Regions from separate parts of the Sporosarcina sp. Y1004 genome, predicted to be linked through region 2. Evidence: riboswitches for the same ligand, from Rfam matches in the RefSeq annotation. Region 2 holds a riboswitch; the other holds the start of a gene.

Region 1 (9,851 bases), on a different contig from region 2:
ACGAAGAACATTCAATTGAAGTTATGTAATAAGTAAGAGTAGGCCTCCCTGACGATGTTAAGGGGGCTTGTTTTTATTTGCAAATTAATTAAGGGGGAAATGACTTTGCATAATTTATTTCCCCCAAGAAGTATTGTGTTATTTCAACTATTCTGATAGCTAATAAATCCTTTTTATGATATAAATAGTAATAACATTTATATTATGTGGTAAACAGATAGGAATTCAATAGATAATGAGAGGAAGATAAAAATGAAAATGAATGTTGAAAGTTTTAACTTAGATCATACAAAAGTTGCGGCACCGTACGTGCGATTAGCAGGCGTTAAGCAAGGGACCCATGGTGATGAAGTGTATAAATACGATATTCGTTTCAAACAACCGAACAAAGAGCATATGAAAATGGATGCCCTTCATTCTATTGAACATATAATGGCTGAAAATATTCGAAACCATTCGGATAATGTTGTCGACCTAAGTCCTATGGGTTGCCAAACAGGTTTTTACTTATCCGTTATCAATCATGATGATTTTGATGACATTTTAATTGTGTTAGAAAAGACATTGGAAGATGTACTCACAGCAACAGAGGTTCCAGCTTGCAATGAAGTGCAGTGTGGTTGGGCTGCAAGCCATAGCCTGGAAGGGGCAAAAGGATTGGCGAAAGAAATGCTTAAGAAAAAAGATGAGTGGCGTCAAGTGTTCGCTGAATAAAGGGTTTTTTTAATATGTAAAAATACGCATCTGACGATGAACTAATGAAAACCAGTAAATAACTTGATCACACACTAGGTACTACTTGTATCTGTGCTTTTGGTTCGCTTTGAATTGAACAAGTTTTATATGCTTATCGAGAGGTCTAAGTAAGTAGGGGATGCGACAAATTCGCATCCCCTACTTACTTTTCCGGTAATCTTATGAAGTTTGTTCATCCGTCGCTCTCCCAAGGAACGCGGCAGGCAATTAGTCACAACAGGATGCCACACTCACCCCTCAGTAAAAGTGTCGTTATAATTCGCCGTAAGCGGGCCGAAAATAGTCCAGTAAAAAAGGTGGTTTTAAAGCCCAGATGTTCCATGCAAGTAATCAACAGATAAATCTTCAATACGTAAATCTTTCAGTGACCTTTTTATCATCACTAACATAAATCCTACAAAAATTACAGAAACTTTACACAACTTTTACAGGGTTTTTACATGCTTGTGAGAAAATTGAGTATAAATTCCTGTGAGGTGCTTGTTGAGATGAGGCGAATGGTACAAGAAAAGGCTGTTTGGAGTAAAAGGATTAAATTTTTAAAAATGGGCTCGTCCCTTTTTAAAAAAGTGAAAAGGAAAGTCTTTTCATTAAGGCTAACAACCATCTCATTTAAATTGCGACTTCTAGGTGTAATTTTAGCTATCTTACTAGTATCTACCATTACGATAGGGTTGACAGCATATGAAAAAATGAAAACCAGCACGATAAATCTTGTATCTTCACACTTGGAACGAGAAGTGACAATTGTCAACGATATGGCGAAGACATTGATGTTAGTGCATGTAGGTAATCAAGAAAACTTTATGAAAGAGCTTGAGGGAGTCATAAAAAGGCAACATGTTTCACTAACGCAAGATGGTTATAATCCAACTATATTTTACGGTAAGGATGATCAACTGATCCCTTTTGCTGTTAATGGAAATTCAACTCTGAAGTTGTCTAATCAAATCGCAGAAAAAATTAGTAAAGAAGGAAAAGGTATTTTACATGAAACGATTCAGGGGAATCCATATACCATTAGCTTTTTCCGTATTCAAGAATTAGGCGGAGAATATGTTATTGTCGTTCCAGACAGCGATTACTTATCTGATACGAGAGAAATGAGTAAGGTAATTTATGTGTCAATCCTACTTGCATTAATCATTGCATTACTAGTCATTACACCAACGATTCACCGAATGACGAAACCAATAACTGTATTACAACAAAAAATGCAAATGGTCAGGGAGGGAGACTTAAGTGTCAACCTATCGATTCAATCAACTACACCCGAATTTCATTCCCTTATAAAAAGTTTCCAGAAGATGATCAACAATATGTCTCAGATGCTAGTGGAAATTAAAAACACCAGTACACAATTAGCGCAGACCGGAAGTCACTTAAATGAGAATTCAAATACACTTCTAACGAAAAACGATTATTTAAAAGTTCAAGTTTCTGAGTTAGAGAAGATTGCATCGGAGACAGTTTCAGTTTCAGTATCTCAGCAACAAGCTTTTCAGCATATGAAAATGCAAATGGGTGTTATGTTCAATAAAATGGACGAAGTATTTCAAGTGGCAACAGTTACGGAGCAAGTCGTAAAAGCTGGAGAGGATTCGACAATCGAAGCTGCTAATAGTATGCATACCTTCTTTGATAGTATGAAAAGCGTCATTCAAACGATTGATGCTTTACAAAAAAAGTTCTTGTCTGTATCACAAGTTGTTACGACAATTGACAAAATTACGAACCAAACACGCATGCTTGCATTAAATGCGAAAATTGAAGCATCAAGAGCTGGAAATGCAGGAGCGGGTTTCATAGTAGTAGCGAACGAGGTACAACGTTTAGCGGAGCAATCTGCCAATGCAACAGAAGAAATAAAAGGAACGATTTCTGAAATGGAACAATCTGTTGGTAATTCTACTGCTTACATAGAAAAAATGAAACAGAAAGCGACGGCTTTTGAGAGCATGACTTATGAAAATAGTAAGAATTTTAAAGAAGCTACAAATCATATTCGACTATTGGATCAAAAGTTGTTCATTATGAAAGAACAATTAGACTTATTGGAAAGCGGCCTACCCTTGTTGGAACAATCTACGCAACAAGTGGGAAATGTTTCAAAGAAAAATAAGAGTAATGCAGTGCTAATGATACAGGCGTTTCAGGAGCAAGTCGAAGCGATGCAAGAAGTTGAGAAAACGGGAGCAGAGCTATCCTTACTTTCAGATAAGCTATTGGAAAATGCCAATCAATTTAATACTACGAATTGAGACTGAAGTGTAAAATAGAATTGTACAGATGATTACAGCAACAAAATATAAGGGGGGCATACACGATGGCAGAACATCACTTTTATTTGAAAGCGGATTGGCCAGGTTTACGAAATGATATCGGAACGATTGATGCTGGGAATTTGAAGACAACAGTGTCAATACCTCCTGAAATGGATGGGCCAGGAGTAGGTACAAACCCTGATGAAATGTTATTAGGAGCAGCCGCCACATGCTATATTATTACGCTCGCTGCGATGATGGAACGCAGCAAGCTTGAAAAGGAAGCGTTGACAATGGAGTCTGTGGGAATTGTCGATGTAACAAACGGTGTCATTACATACAAAAAAATTATACATAAACCCCAAATCGTTTTGAAACTGGATGCGACTGAAAAGGATGAAGCACTTGCTTATAAACTTGCGGAAAAGGCAGAAACATCCTGTATGATTAGCCGGGCGATAAAAGGAAATGTTGAAATTGAATTGAAAGCGAAAGTGGTAAAATAAAATCTCCATTCACAACAGGGGGTGCTGACTTTGGTCCAGAGGCACCACTCGAAGCTTGGATAGCATAAACGTTCAATGCATATCCTGGAAATCCGTTGGTAAATTTGAAGAACTTGGCGTAAGTAGGAAGGTGTCAAAATTTGGTCAAGTTGTTCCGTAATACATTGATATCGATTCGATTGGAGACTTAATAGAATAAGGACAATGATGACTGAGACTCAGTTCCGTTTTGAAACGAACTGAGTTTTTTTGTTTTTTTTATAAAAGTATGTTAACTTTAAATCGGTACGTATAAACAAACTCTTCGGGGCAAGGTGAAATTCCTTACCGACGGTGATCGAGCATAGCTCGTAAGTCCGTGACCCGTCCTTCTTCGTTTAGGAAGGCGGTGGAGCTGGTGAAATTCCGGCACCGACAGTTACAGTCTGGATGGGAGAATTGTTTTGGCTATACGTACTATGCTTGCAAGCTCTGCCCTTTCAAATAGTGAAAGGGGGAATGCAAATGGAACCTCAACATTATATGAGAGTTGCTCTTGAACTGGTGCGGACTGCACAGGGACAAGCCTCGCCGAATCTACTCGTCGGTGCTGTTTGCGCGAAAGACGGTCTGATATTAGGGACCGGTGCACATTTGCGAGCTAGAACACCTCATACAGAAGTGCAGGCACTGACGATGACAGGTTTGAATTCTGTTGGTGCAGATCTATATTTGGCACTAGAACAGTTTTTCCATAGAAGGAAAACACTTTCGTGTACAGATCTACTTAGATCGTCAGGAATTCAACGTTTCTTTGTTGCGTCTTTCCATCCGAATCCTTCCGTAAAAGGAACAGGAGTCGGGCTTCTTAAAGTAGCGGGAATCGAAGTCATCTCCGGCATTTTACAACAAGAGGCAGAGCAGTCAAACCAAGCATTTTTGTATTTCAGCAAATACGGGACACCATACGACACCTTGAAAGCCGCCGCAACTCTTGACGGTAGACTTTCAACGCAGAATGGGGACAGCAAATGGATTACTTCGGCTGCATTACGAACCGTAGTCCATCACCTCCGCAATATCCATGATGCTATTTTGGTTGGCGTACAAACCGTACTTCACAATAACCCTTTCCTCACCACCCGTTTGCCCCATGGTGGAAAGAATCCAATTCGAACTATTTTAGAACGGCATCTCAGGACGCCCAAAACAGCTATTGTCGTAACTGACTGCGCTACAGAAACAATTTTTTTTACACTCGATTCACCAGAGTCGGAACCTGCTTTTTCGAATATCCTCTCGTTTCAATTGAAAGGATCTCAGAAAATGTACCTTTTTTGAATGTAATTTTAAATCGTCTTGTAAAGATTAGAAGCATGAAGATGTTAGTCGAAGGCGACAGCCGTTTCCTTTGCAGTTTCATCACTGAAGGCTTGGCGGATGAACTGTATTTGTAAATGGCACCGAGATTGACTGGCAATAGGCATCTATCTATGTGGACGACACGCAGAACAGGATGGCGGATGAGAATCACTCCGTTTTTTTAATGTGCAATAAATCGGGGACGATATTCGATTGCGTGCCAAGTTCCTGAAGGAGGATTGACTATAATTGTTTACTGGAATTATCGAAGAAATAGGAACAGTTTCAGCGGTCAGACCAGGATCGAATTCAATGCAACTATCAATTCGTTGCGCTAAAGTGCTGAGCGATGTTAAAAAAGGCGACAGTTTGTCAGTGAACGGTGTCTGTTTGACGGTATCGGACTTCTCAAGTAATCATTTTTCTGCCGACGTCATGCCTGAAACAGTCAAGGCGACAACGCTTCATGCATTGCGAACGGGAAGTCCCGTCAATCTAGAGCGTGCAATGGCGGCAGATGGTCGATTCGGTGGACATATCGTCAGCGGACATGTTGATGGCACCGGAGAAGTCGTGTCAGTAAGACAAAAAGAAAATGCCATTTATGTTGAAATCAGTGTCGAGCCTCAATTGTTGAAGTATTTCATCCCGAAAGGTTCAGTAACAGTGGATGGGACTTCGCTTACTGTCTTTGGTGTGACAGAAGAAAGTTTTATCATCTCACTAATTCCGGTTACACAAGATGACTCAATCATCGGTCGGAAAAGACCAGGGGATAAAGTGAACGTAGAATGCGACATGCTTGCAAAATATATTGAACGGCTTATGACTACTACTAACAAAGAGAAATCAACTGGCGGTTTAACAATGGATACACTTGTCGCAAGCGGATTCCTCAGTTAAGGAGGAAAAAAGATGTACACTACCGTAGAAAAAGCAATCGAAGATCTGAAAAAAGGAAAAGCGATAATTGTTGTTGACGACGAGGATCGCGAAAATGAAGGGGACTTTGTTGCGCTTGGTGAATTTGCAACGCCGGAAATGATTAATTTCATGGCGACTGAAGGTCGTGGATTGATTTGCGTGCCGATAGATGAAGAGAAATCCCAACAGCTTGATCTTGGACTTATGACAAATAATAATACCGATGTAAACGGAACAGCTTTCACGATAAGCATCGATCACGCGCAGTGTCACACTGGTATTTCTGCATTTGAACGATCAGAAACCGTGTTGAAGATGCTGGGGAGTGAAGCCAGACCGACTGATTTCACAAGACCCGGTCATATTTTCCCATTGATTGCCAAGGCTGGCGGTGTCTTAAAAAGGTCAGGTCATACAGAAGCGGCGGTCGACCTTGCGAAGCTTGCTGGGTCAGAGCCGGTGGGTGTGATAGTTGAAATTATGAATGTCGATGGAACGATGGCTAGAGGGCCACAGCTAAAAGAAATCGCGGATAAATATGACCTTGTAATTTTAACGATTCAGGAACTGATTGCTTATCGCCGAAAAACTGAAAAACTTGTCGAGCGTATCGTGGATATTGATTTGCCTACGGATTATGGTAATTTCAAAGCAGTCGCTTTTAAAGAAACAGAAACCGGGCATGAACATATTGCTTTGATAAAGGGTGATATTGAAAATGCTGAAAATGTACTAGTCCGCGTTCATTCGGAATGTTTGACAGGCGATGTCTTTGGCTCATGCCGATGTGATTGCGGCCCTCAACTTCAGGCAGCACTCACGCAGATTGAAAAAACCGGAAGAGGCGTCCTGCTGTATATGCGTCAGGAAGTGCGGGGCATCAGTCTTGTCAATAAAATGAAAGCATACAAGCTACAAGAAGAAGGATACGACACGGTTGAGGCTAATGAAAAATTAGGATTCCCGGATGACCTCCGAGATTACGGAATCGGCGCACAAATCCTACGGGAACTCGGTTTAACAACAATTCATCTTTTGACGAACAACCCGCGTAAAATCGCCGGTCTGGGTGGACATGGCTTGGAAGTAACGGAGCGTATTCAAATCGAAATGCCAGTAAAAGAATCAAATAAAGCGTATATGGACACAAAGAAAAGTAAAATGGGCCATATACTAAATAGTTGAGGGGGAAATAATAATGGGAACAATTTATGAAGGACATTTAATTGGAACAGGGCTTAAAATCGGTATCGTCGTTGCTAGATTCAATGATTTCATCACTGGTAAATTATTGAGCGGAGCGGAAGATGCATTGCATCGTCACGGAGTGGATGAAAGTGATATTGCTGTTGCGTGGGTACCGGGTGCTTATGAAATCCCGCTAATCGCGAAGAAAATGGCTGCTTCCGGCAAGTATGATGCTGTTATCACACTTGGCACAGTCATACGCGGATCAACACCGCATTTTGACTTTGTTTGTAATGAAGTTGCTAAAGGAGTCGCAGCCATCAATCTGCAGGAAGGCATCCCAGTCATCTTCGGTGTCTTGACGACGGATACAATTGAACAAGCAATTGAACGGGCAGGAACGAAAGCTGGAAATAAAGGATGGGATTCAGGGAATTCTGCAATTGAGATGGCGAATTTGTTGAAACAGATTTAATTACTGATAAGTGAAGGCTCAGTATCCGGTTACCTGGATACTGGGCCTATTTTGTCTTTATTTTAGTATCGGTGACCAGAAGTCTCGCTAATTTCGCTCGGAATAGTTATGATAGAGGGAGTTGTTATTTTATGAAATGAGGCGATTTACATGAGTGAACAATCAAATGTTAGAATTCCTGAAAAAACATGTTCGATTGAGAGGCTTGTTACGATTCCAAAAGACGTTGAGAAAGTGATAAATGGCGAAAAGACGGCTACACGTCGTAATGGCGTTTATGCAGATCTTGGTGAAATAATGGTACTCGAAGGTAAAGAGTTCAAAGTAGATGCAATATATTCACAGACGCTTGGTGAAATGACGGACGAAAATGCAAAGCAAGAGGGCTACACATCGATGGAGGAATATAAACAATCCATTCTTGCGATGCATGATAAAATGCCATGGATACCGACGATGAGCGTATGGGTGCATGAATACAGCCCCGTGGCGAAATGACGTTCTGAATGAATTCGGGAATCTATGGTGCGATTGTCTTTCTGCACGTTATCAGTGCTGTCCTCGCCATAGGTCCATTATTTATATTAATGCCGATTATTAAGCGATTGCGTGACGTTGAAACTGTAATAGAGGAAACTTATTTATCCGTTATCAACGTCATCATCCGCATCGTCATGCATGCAGGACATTCTCTTGTCTACACCGGTGCCCTCTTATTAATATTTGGACCTTGGCCATGGTATACATCATGGGTAATTTTGACGCTTGCAGTAATGCTTTTATCTGGAGTTTTTCTGGCCAAAGGATTTACAATTGTTTTACGGAAATTTAAAAATCCGGATATTGATAAAAATAAAATACTTAATCGTTTGAATACAACTTCTTGGATATATATTGGTCTTATGCTGATTATGCTTTGGCTCATGGTTCAAAAACCGATGCTTTGGTGAATATGAATGAGAAGTACTCATTATACATAGAAAAGGTCATGCATCTTAGCTGGTGCATGTCTTTTTTGTATTTATAGTGAGTTGGATGAATAGATTATTATTTGAAAGGGTGCCTATTACCGAACTAAATCACCATACCGTTCTGCAACGAACTTCAAGTCCTGTAAAAATAATGAACGTAAGTTAGGTCGACGTCTAACAGCAAGTGGATGGTAAGCGACGGCCGTCTGAAATCCTCGTACATCATGCCAACTACCCCGTAATGACTTCACATCGGCTTCGATATTTTGAAAAAAAGATTGGACCGCCACATTTCCCAAGCAAAGAATTAGACTGGGTTTCTTTTCTGTAAGCTGTTGATCTAAATGTTGCATACAGATTTGACGGGTTACCTCTTTTTCATAGGCGCGCACGGGTTTTCTTTTCAAGATAAAAGTGACATACAAATCATCTAATTTTAAGCCTGCCTCGCTGGCAACTTCTTGTAGAGTTTGCCGTGTCCCGCAAAGAAATTCCTCACCTTCACGGTCCTCACGTGCTCCGGGATTATCGAGAATAATCATAATGGGCGCATTCGGATTACCTTCACCCCAGACCATCCGTGTTCCGTGTTCATATAAACCGCATAACTTACAATCTACAAGCTGATTAGGGGTTGGTTCCTCCGTCAATGCTTTTGGACAAAAGTCAAATATGGTTTTCATCTCCCTTTACTGGTCAGACTCAATCTTTAAAGCTTTCCTCTAATCAATGGATTTCAAACTACGCTACAGTGTGCTGGTCGTTTATGGTAAAATTGGCATAAGATTTCGAAGAAACTAATTACTGTGAATGGAGTTGGTGGGAATGGAATTGAAGCAATTTACAGACGTGAATGAATTCGCATTAAAAGCGGAACCGACTTTATTTAAAGAAGAAGATGTCTACAGTCTTTTTCTAGGGGTGTTGAATGCTATCAAAGCAGGAAGGTATGAAAACCCCTTCATGGCAATAATTGAAGAGGATGGGGAAGTGCTAGCACTATTTCAAATGACACCTCCACATCCTTTAAACCTTGTTTTTACCGATGAAGACAGGTTGGAAGAATGTATGGATTTGTTAATTAGAGAATTAATGGAACTTGGAATCGAAATTAGTTCTATCATTAGTTTGAAACCATGGGCATACTTTTTTGCAAAGAAATGGGAAGCGAAAATAGGTATGACTCATAAATTGTTGATGGATCAAGGAATATACCGACTGGATAACGTAAATGAGTCATTAAAGCACAGCCCGGGTTCCTGGCGTTTTGCAGATAAAGATGACTGTCCGCTAATTGAAAAGTGGTACAACTTGTTTGAAGAAGATGCAGAATTACCATCTTCTGCTGAAGCAGATGTAAAAAAACGAGTTGCATCATTTGTAGAAGAACAGGAAGTGTTTTTGTGGGAGGATGGCGGGAAAGTCG
Region 2 (9,851 bases):
AACTGCTCTTGGATAAATGCACGATCTTCTTGTTCTTTACCAGCGTGGTAAGATGCGACTGATACACCGTCCGTCTGGAGGATTGCTGAAAGTTTATCCGCACGTTTTCTTGAAGCAACGTATATAATTCCAGGACCCTGTGTTTCAATTATACGACTTCTTATCCAATCCGTTTTCATCATCCCGTTGTCAACTTTAATAATCGAATATGAAATATTCGGACGATCAAGTGATTGCTGATGGATGATTGGTGTCCGTAACTGTAAATAATGGCAAATATCAGCTTTTACCTTATCATCCGCTGTAGCCGTTAAAGCCAAAATACCCGGACGCGCCACACCGTTGAACAATTCCCCAATCCGTAAGTAATCTGGCCGAAAATCAAATCCCCATTGCGATATACAATGCGCCTCATCCACTACGAATAACGACACATTCAAAGTGCGGAGTAGTGCAGTCACTTTTTTCTGCAACAGCATTTCAGGTGAAATAAAAATAAATTTATAATGGTGCAACTCATTCATTATTCGTGTCTTTTCAGAATAAGTGTGGAATGAATTCAAAGCAACCACTCGTTTTTCTCCATTTCTTTTCATGATGGCCACTTGGTCTTCCATTAAAGCAACCAAGGGTGAAACGATTAAGACTGCTCCTTCAAAGACATATGCTGGTAGTTGGTAGCAAAGGGATTTCCCAATGCCTGTAGGCAAAATGGCAACCGTATCTTTTCCTGCAATTACATCGCGAATCACTTCCTCTTGACCCGTCCTGAATTGGTCAAAACCAAATTTCTCTTTCAAAATTTTGTGAATCTCCACTAGCATTCCACTCCAGTCCGAGCACCTAGAATTAGTCGTAGTTGAAAATAGGACAAGTGCTCGAATTCCGATTTCAGCACTCGAAGTCTTCGTGTTCCAAATTCACTAACTTTCGCAATGACTGCCACTACATCTTCCTCTGAAACAAAATCAGTTAGAGGGAATTCTAAGTCATTAATAGACATTTCGACGAAGTGATCTTCAATCGTACTTGTTTTCAATTTACGTACATTGACTATGTCTTCAATCGATAGTCCACGGATAAAAAGCTGTTTCGTTTTTACTGACGAATCAGTCAAGTATGTCGAAACCTTGACATTTTCAGCTAATTTTCGCAACAAAGGCAAATCGGATGAATTTAAGATTACAGTTAGTAATATATGTAATGCTTCTATAAAAAGTAGACGGATGTCAAATGGATTTTGTTTCAAAGTATCCGATAATTGATCCCAAGTCCATCCGCTCATTTTAAAACCGCTCAATCGATAGGTGATAACTTGCTTTTGAATGTCGTCTATTCCGCTTCGTGTAAAGCAAACGCGAAGCTCTTCGCTAAGCAAGCGAGAAAACGCAGGATCGCCAATAGGCAAAGTATGTAAGAAAGATTTTACAAAGTGCTGGATATCGCGGTCTTTTTGAACTGGCATGAAAGACTTTTCACCTGCCTTAAAATTAGAGACCGTTTGAACTGTAAGCGATAATCTTCCAAAAAAAATCATTTCACGACCTCTATAGTCCCAACCGTTAAATTGATAAGATTGAATTTTTGCAACTTCGGCATTTCCCTGTTCAGTCAACTTGACGTATGAATCATTCATGGTTAAAATAAGTTCTTGATCCGCCAATTGATGAGCAACTAAATTAAACTCTTCTAACGACAATTTTGGTAAAATGCCAAAGAATTCTTTTAAGCCGTAATATTCGACATCCTGCAAAGTCTGACCTGATTTTTTGCCGCGTAATAGGTGAAAACCCGCATAGATTTTGCGTTCCCCATCTATTCTACTTATGATGGTTAATAGTATTGAAAATAGATTCATTTTGAATTCCTCCGATAAACAAACGTTTTTTGTTGAAAACTCTTGTCAACATCATTAGAATGGATTATGAAGTAAATTTTTTGTACGGAGAAAAGAGGAGAAAAAGACTATGCCTAAATATACAATCGTCGACCAAGATACATGCATCGCATGTGGGGCGTGTGGAGCAGCTGCTCCAGATATATACGATTATGATGACGAGGGGATTGCTTACGTTATCCTCGATGATAACACGGGTACAGCGGAAGTTCCAGAAGAACTAATGGAAGATTTGGAAGATGCTTTCGATGGCTGTCCAACCGATTCAATCAAGACTGCCGATGCACCATTTGATGGCGATGCGTTAAAATACGAAGATTAATTTCAAATTAGTAGTCGACATACACCAACCAGTATTACTAGCTCAGCGCCTCTCAGTTGACGTTGGAAATACCATACCGACCAACTACACTAGATTACTCCACAAGCATGTCCTATGCAGTGTTGAACGCGCTGAACTCACCTTCAGGTCACTAAATTAATTAATACATAGAAAAGCCGTACCGGTAAAACTTCCCGGTACGGCTTTTCTCTATATATAGTAGTTTGACTCGTGACATTTGTAATTTAAGAAGCTAATTGTGACCGCTGTTGAGCAATCCATTTTTGCATACTATTGAAAAGTAGCAATGTAATAACCATTAGAATAACACCTTTGACAAGGTTAAATGGTAAGATTCCCAATACAATCATTGAGTACAATGCATCACCTGACATGGCTGGCATATTAAGGAAGTAACCGTACATTGGTAAAAACAATACATAGTTCAGGACGCTCATGCCGACTGCCATCGCAACTGTTCCAGCAATCAGACCGACCGTAAGGCCTTTAGCCGTCCGGAATTTATTGAAGATGAAATAGATAGGTAGTATAAAGAGTACACCCGTTACAAAGTTTGCAAGTTCTCCTACAGGTACTCCTGTCGGGCTCCCTGACATGAACCAGTGCATAATATTTTTAAGCAATTCAACCGATATTCCAGCTACAGGTCCCATAGTCATAATTGCCAAAACGGCAGGAATCTCACTGAAATCGATTTTCAGAAATGCCGGTAATGCAGGTAACGGGAAGTTAAACTGCATCAAAACAGTTGAAATACTCCCTAGTATCGCGATCAAAATCATCTTACGTAATTTCTTGTTTGTCATTTGTTCCTCTCTCCTTTTGCGATTCACTTCAAAAGAGGAAAGGCCGTTCCATCCTATATATGTCGACAAAAAATCCCTAAAGCAAATAGGCTTTAAGGAGTTAAAAGGTACGTTTCGCTTCCGATACATGTCGCAATACGTCATCAGCTTCGCTCGTTCACATCAATATGTGTCTAACTTAAGGACACTCTGGTGTTCACTTACTCGCATCTATCGCTACATTCATCTCGAAATCTTCACAAGTTGTAAGGAGGAAATCTCCTATTTACCCATGATTAAACAAGCACCCTTTTTGTGGACAACACAAAAAGATGGCCGCACCTTCACCTTCTCCCATCCAGACTATACTGTCGGCTCCGGAATCACACCGGTATCAGCTGTTAAGCTCGCGGGCTTGGAAAAATTTCCTTTACCGCCGGTCGGGAATTACACCCTGCCCCGAAGATGAATCAATATTATGTTACATTTCTATTGTATATATAAAAGAGTGCTTTGTAAACAGTTCAGTTTACAAAGCACTCTTTTTTCATTTCAAAATGATAGGTAGCGGATTAGATCCAATCGGAACCGGTAAAGGTCCACTGAAGTTAAAACCGTTCCATTCTTCTTGAACTACATTTTCAAATTGAAGTTGTTCACCAAAGCTAGCGGCCGTTAACAACATACCTTCAATCATTAACATTCCTTTTATCGGCTCAATCGCTTCCAAGTCCAAGGGTTTTGTGAATTTTACAACAGTCACTTCAGTTCCTTGATTTACTTCAAATTCGATAGCAGCTGGAATGACTGGCTGAAAAACATCATTTGGCTTTATCCTCATCTGTTGCAGCGCCTTTACGATAGATTGCTGCGGTTGCGAAAAGTTAGATGAAAGAAACTGCTGTCCATCTTCTTGCTCAAATAAGTAGTAATTAAAGTGATTGATACCACTCTTTAACACCATCGGCGTACTGGGCTGCCCGACTTCGGAAAACACGACTGCCGATTCATCTTCGTGCTGAAATTGTATTTCTTTAAAACCATAAAACGTATCCTGTAATGTATTGAAATACACTTCCATCGAAGCAGACGCCAAGTCGTAGCCATGCCCCTTCGGAAGCCGGTGGATAAGGTCTAAATCATCCCGAATAAAAACACCTTCATAAGGGTGATATGCAGTAAATCCGAGCGCTTCCTCGTCGATACGCACCGCATATTTTGAGTATAAATCATAACTTGTCGGATTCAAAGTCCCAAAATCCGCTTCGATTTGACTGTTTGGAATAACGAATGAAACAGGAATGCTTGATGCTTGATCACCTGCAAGTCCTATGTGGAATAATGTAACATCTTCAAGATCTTCAGGATAGACAGCAAAATGATGCATACCACTCTCCATGTCTGCCATCATGGTAGAAGACTTTTCAGTCTGTTCTTCAACGGTTGCCATTTTAGCCGATTCATCTCCTACCGTAGAAGTGTCAAAGTCATCACTCTTCGTCACAGCCGAGTCTGCACTTTCAGACTTCATTGCGCTGTCATCTCCCCGAAACATCGATGGGATTAGAAGCCCTACAACTAGCAGAGCAGCGATAGCTACCAATGCCGGCATCCACCTTAAAGATCGCTTGCGACGGTGATCGCTCAGCCTTTCGTCCTGTTTAAGCCGTTCAATAATTTTCGATTTTGAACGGTTATCCTCTATATCAGGTAAATCTCCGAGGAGATTTTCAATCTTGTTGTTATTCCATTTTTTTTGGGTCATCAAGTTCCCTCCCTTCTGTCGGAAGAGCATTCAATTTCTTTTGTAAAGCTTTGATTGCCCTGTGTTGAGTGGTCTTTACTTTGCCTTCTGTCCAGCCAAGGATTTCAGCTGATTCAGCAATTGAAAGGTCTTGGAAATAACGCATAATGATAACCATTTTCTGATCACCTGTACACGTATTAAGTGCGTTTAACAGCTCTTGCATTTCTTCATTGAGCGTAACGATTTCCTCCTGAAGGATTCCTGTCGAAACGAGCTCACTTTTTTCCCAGTCGAATTTATCAAAGAGATGTTTTTTTCGCACTGTGTTTTTCCTGAAATAATCTATTGCGACATTTTTGGCAATTGAAAAGAGCCATGTCTTTTCGGAACTTTTCCCCTCAAAACCGACGTACGCCCGCAGCACCCTTACATATACTTCATGCATAAGGTCTTCAGCTTGATCACGGTCCCTTGTCAAATAGATAAGAAACTTGAACACATCCTGATGATACTGCTCGTATAGTCGGTGAAAAACGGAGTCGTTCATAAAATTCCCCCGCTCTATTAATTAGTCGTTCTTCAAGCTAATTAGTTACATATTTTTTAATAGCAATGTACAACAGAAAATCGTACCTTCAACGTCGCTCCTTGTTGCAGTAATTCTGCCGCCGTGGGAGTCGATTATACTTTTCGCGATAGCAAGTCCTAGGCCCGTACCGCCTTTCCCCCTTGTTCTCGCTTTATCCGCTTTATAAAATCGTTCGAAGATGTACGGAAGGTCCTCTACTGGAATCCCAACGCCTGTATCCGTGACTTTTATTTCAATCTTATCTACAAGCTTTTCAATACTAATTTTGACGCTACCTCCATCAGGCGTATGGCGTATGGCATTGTCGATTAAATTAGTAAATACTTGCTCCAACCGATCTTCATCAACGTTTATTATTAATTCTTGTGTTTCTGGAAATTCGAAAGACAGTTCAACATTCGCTTCTCGCGCTACTTGCATGAACTTAAATACAATTCTGTCCAGGAAAGGGATTATTGACAAATCTTCTTTGTAAAGCCGCATATGACCGGACTCCATCCTAGCGAGATCCAGAAGATCCGTCACAAGGCGTCCCATTCTTTTCGACTCATCGTGAATGATTTGCACCATCTCGTCGCGTTCCTCATCACTGTTGGTCACACCATCTATAATCGCTTCACTGTACCCCTGCAGCATGGAAATGGGCGTTCGAAGTTCATGGGAAACGTTTGCGATGAAATCTGAACGGAGCTTTTCAAGTTTATGCTGATCCGTCATATCTCTTAAGACTGCAACAGCCCCACGAATACTATTTCCGCTGTAAAGCGGGCTTATCGAAATACCATAGAACTGACCATTCAGTTCCAATTCATCCTCCACTTCCTCCGCAAACGTAATAACGTGTTCAAGCATATGGAAAATTGCTGGCGGAATATGGCGATTTCCTTCTAGTTCCTCATTTTTAATATACCAGTTTTGCAATAGTCTTTCTGCTTGGGGATTACTTAAAAGAATCGTGTAATCACGATTGAATGTAATGACAGCATCCGTCATTGATGTCAAAATGCTTGATAGTTGTTCCTTATCCTGATTAATTAGTTCTACATGATATTTAAGTTGTCTACCCATCTGATTAAATGCCGTAGCGAGTTGACCAATTTCATCATTTTGATTTACAGGCAAACGAGTGTCGAAATTACCTTTTGACAATTCAAAAGCAGCTTGCCTAAAACTCCTTAAAGGTAGAGTAATTCGAGTAGACAGGAAAAATGCAAAAAATGTCGTTAAAATAAATGCTATAAATGCTGATAAAAATACAATATGCGTAGTTCTTTTCGTAGTTCTGTGGACGGCTTCAAGACTTTGGTAAATGACAACCGTACCAGTTACTTCATTTTCTATTTCAAGTGGGTAAGATAAAACAAGATATTGCTCCATGACATCTTCTTCAATATTAGAAGGTAGAATCATTTCCTTCACAACTGGCTTATCCAATTTTTGATTGAATTGGAATAGAGATTCATTCAGGATTTTTTCCTCTATCTTTTCCTGGTTTAATCCCTTATGAAACGAATCGGTAACTTCTCGGTCGGAACCTACAACCATTGCATTTGTTTCTTCGTCAAGAATGTCATGAATAATTACTTGCATCGAAGGTCCGCCTTCATGATCTTCGACGATTTTCCCGATTGTCGTTACTACCCTACGTAAGGTATCCTCGGCTTGTTGCGTATGAAAATTATCAAGGAATTCTAGTAACAGTACTGTTACGATAAAAAGGACAAAGGAAACGAGAAGCAATATGGTTGCCCATAGCTTCCCGACAATTGAATTCCATATCCTATTCATTAGGAATCTCGAACTTGTAGCCGACTCCCCACACAGTGACAATCATTTTTGCCGCATGTTCAGAAACGCGACTGAGCTTTTCCCGAAGTCGCTTAACATGCGTATCAACAGTACGAAGGTCGCCAAAGAATTCATAATGCCATACTTCTTTTAACAATTGCTCTCTGTCGAAAACTTTGTCCGGCGACTTCGCAAGGAAATAGAGAAGTTCATACTCTTTAGGCGTTAGCGCCACTTCTTTACCATCTGCTGTAACACGGTGTGCATCGTGATCGATTGTCAATTGTGGAAAAACGACTAAATCTTTCGATGTAGATGCTGATGCTGATCCTGGGAATGTAACTGATCTTCTTAAAATCGCCTTAACGCGCAGTACAACTTCACGCGGACTGAACGGTTTCACTATGTAATCATCCGCACCCGCTTCAAAACCGGTTACTCTGTCAGACTCCTCGCCTTTTGCTGTCAGCATTATAACAGGCGTCATTATTTTCTTTTCTCTCAATTCTTCCAGCACTTCAAGGCCATCTTTTTCAGGCATCATCAAGTCAAGTAAAATACAGTCATAATTATTAATAAGAGCCTTTTCAAGAGCTTGGGCTCCATCAACCGCTTCGTCAATTTCATATCCTTCTCGCGTAAGATACATATTTAACAAACGGCGGATTCTCTCCTCGTCATCTACTACTAACAGTTTCAACTTTTCGTCCATAGATGTATACCCCTTTCAACATGCTTCTTAGTCCATTGTACAAGTCGCCATGTAAAAAAGAAACAGAAAAGCAGCGGTGGCTTGCTTTGAACCCGTTTCAATATGACGGATCAGTGAAGTACTGTAGTTTTTAATGTATTGTTCGGCTGTTGTTATGTAAACAATAAAAAACTTCACAGAAGTAGTTATCCAACTACATCCATGAAGTTCTCAATTACTATTCAATTGTAAGTTTCCTTACCTTGTCTTAAGCATAGGAGTGTAACCCAGCAATGATTAAGTTAACAGCAATTAGATTAAACATAATAATAATGAAACCGATAACTGCTAGCCATGCTGATTTCTCGCCGTCCCACCCTCGTGAAAAACGCAAGTGGAGGAATGCGGCATAGAATAACCATGTAATAAGAGCCCATACTTCTTTTGGATCCCAACCCCAGAACCTTGACCAAGCCTCATGAGCCCAAATCATAGCGAAGATGAGTGCACCAAGTGTGAAGACAGGGAAACCAATCAAAACAGAACGATACCCAATTTCGTCCATCATTTGCGAATTCGCTTTTTTAGCGAAAGGCTGTAGCAATGCTGCAATTGGACGTCGGAAAATAAGTCTCAGAATCAAGTATAAAACGATTCCGCTCGCGACTGACCAGACGAATGTCGTAAACGTCTTCGCATTTATGATTGGCGGCATTTCGGCCCATGGCGTCATTACACCCGGTGTAAGCGATTCATAACCAGCCATTCCGAAAAGTGGTGGATAATTGTACTCGATTTTAGCAGGTTGTTCATTTTTATCAATGTATGTGAATTCTGCTTCATAGCCTGCTATTTTAAACGACGTCGAAGACAATACGAACCCAATTACTAGTATAAGTGTGAAGATAACCGCTTCTAGCCAGAAACGCTGTTTCGACTTTTTCGTCAAATCAATATTCTTCAATAAGTAGATGAGTCCCGCAACAGCACTTATTGCAAGAATCGATTCACCAAGTGCAGCCGTAATTACATGAACCCACAACCAATAACTTTTCAGTGCGGGAATAAGTGGTGTAATTTCCCTCGGAAACATACTTGCATACCCGATGATAATAATCGCGATTGGCAGTGCAAACAAGCCGAGTGATGGCGTTCTATAAATGTAATACAGAAGAATAAATGCCCCTACGAGCATCATTCCAAATGCTGTTGTAAATTCGAACATATTACTTACTGGGGCATGTCCTGATGCTATCCAGCGAGCAATGAAATAGCCTACATGGGTAATGAATCCGATAATCGTAATCGTAATCGCAATTTTGCCCCATCTGTTGTTTTTATAAGAAGTTTCCGATTTAGCACCTTTTACCGCACCGCCGAAAAAGAGCGTTGCGACAAGATAGGCGATAAATGAAACTAAAAGTAGATTAGCACTTAACGCTGCAAGTCCCATTATATTTTGTCCACTTCCTTATCTTCCGAGGTAGATTCTTTGTCTTGTCTGTCTTCATAAGATGGTAATTCTGCAACGTCTTTCACTTGATCCAGGTCTTTCTTCAAGGAAAACCAGTTTTTATTTGTATGACCGGCGACTAACAGCCCGCCGTCAGTCCCTTTTTGAATCCAAATTCTTCTATGGTGCCAATAAGATCCTTGTGAGACACCAATCATAAAGATAATCCCCCCTATAAGAAGGAGATATAACGTTTTATCCTTGCGTACTGTAAGTCCCGATATATCTCGGGTTTCTGCACTAACGAAATTCACTTTATAATCATTGACTTCCGTTTCGAGTGTTTGTTTGATCGCAACAAAGCTCATTTCACCATCAGGCTTATCCGGAGTCACCATTTTAAAGATGAATGCAGGATTGTTCGGTATCGGAGATTTCGATATTGGTTCCCCGTTCTCAACCCCATCATAGTCAGGATAATAATCACTCAGTACAACGCTTGCGCCATTCTCAAGTTCGTAATCACGTTTCGGATTGTTAAGGTCGACCGTGAATTCC

The links. Region 2 has a riboswitch for FMN ahead of AC25Y6_RS02590 (ECF transporter S component). Riboswitches for the same ligand answer to the same signal wherever they lie in the genome.
Region 1: linked by a shared signal. The riboswitch ahead of ribD (bifunctional diaminohydroxyphosphoribosylaminopyrimidine deaminase/5-amino-6-(5-phosphoribosylamino)uracil reductase RibD) and the one ahead of AC25Y6_RS02590 (ECF transporter S component) in region 2 are both predicted to bind FMN.

Annotation. Positions count from the first base shown of each region.
Region 1 covers NZ_JBYHFQ010000005.1:51,554-61,404, reverse strand. Annotated here, with positions in the region: gene AC25Y6_RS05225 (FixH family protein) at 1-29, shown strand, start outside; gene AC25Y6_RS05220 (S-ribosylhomocysteine lyase) at 253-714, shown strand; gene AC25Y6_RS05215 (methyl-accepting chemotaxis protein) at 1,326-3,017, shown strand; gene AC25Y6_RS05210 (OsmC family protein) at 3,083-3,526, shown strand; FMN riboswitch at 3,823-3,971, shown strand; gene ribD (bifunctional diaminohydroxyphosphoribosylaminopyrimidine deaminase/5-amino-6-(5-phosphoribosylamino)uracil reductase RibD) at 4,031-4,846, shown strand; gene ribE (riboflavin synthase) at 5,117-5,770, shown strand; gene AC25Y6_RS05195 (bifunctional 3,4-dihydroxy-2-butanone-4-phosphate synthase/GTP cyclohydrolase II) at 5,783-6,976, shown strand; gene ribH (6,7-dimethyl-8-ribityllumazine synthase) at 6,990-7,454, shown strand; gene AC25Y6_RS05185 (ASCH domain-containing protein) at 7,605-7,952, shown strand; gene AC25Y6_RS05180 (hypothetical protein) at 7,961-8,404, shown strand; gene AC25Y6_RS05175 (uracil-DNA glycosylase) at 8,521-9,108, opposite strand; gene AC25Y6_RS05170 (GNAT family N-acetyltransferase) at 9,251-9,851, shown strand, end outside.
Region 2 covers NZ_JBYHFQ010000002.1:182,454-192,304, forward strand. Annotated here, with positions in the region: gene AC25Y6_RS02575 (RecQ family ATP-dependent DNA helicase) at 1-818, opposite strand, end outside; gene AC25Y6_RS02580 (YpbB family protein) at 818-1,858, opposite strand; gene AC25Y6_RS02585 (ferredoxin) at 1,968-2,219, shown strand; gene AC25Y6_RS02590 (ECF transporter S component) at 2,465-3,046, opposite strand; FMN riboswitch at 3,368-3,496, opposite strand; gene AC25Y6_RS02595 (hypothetical protein) at 3,573-4,790, opposite strand; gene AC25Y6_RS02600 (RNA polymerase sigma factor SigX) at 4,768-5,319, opposite strand; gene AC25Y6_RS02605 (ATP-binding protein) at 5,365-7,149, opposite strand; gene AC25Y6_RS02610 (response regulator transcription factor) at 7,142-7,861, opposite strand; gene ccsB (c-type cytochrome biogenesis protein CcsB) at 8,109-9,293, opposite strand; gene resB (cytochrome c biogenesis protein ResB) at 9,293-9,851, opposite strand, start outside.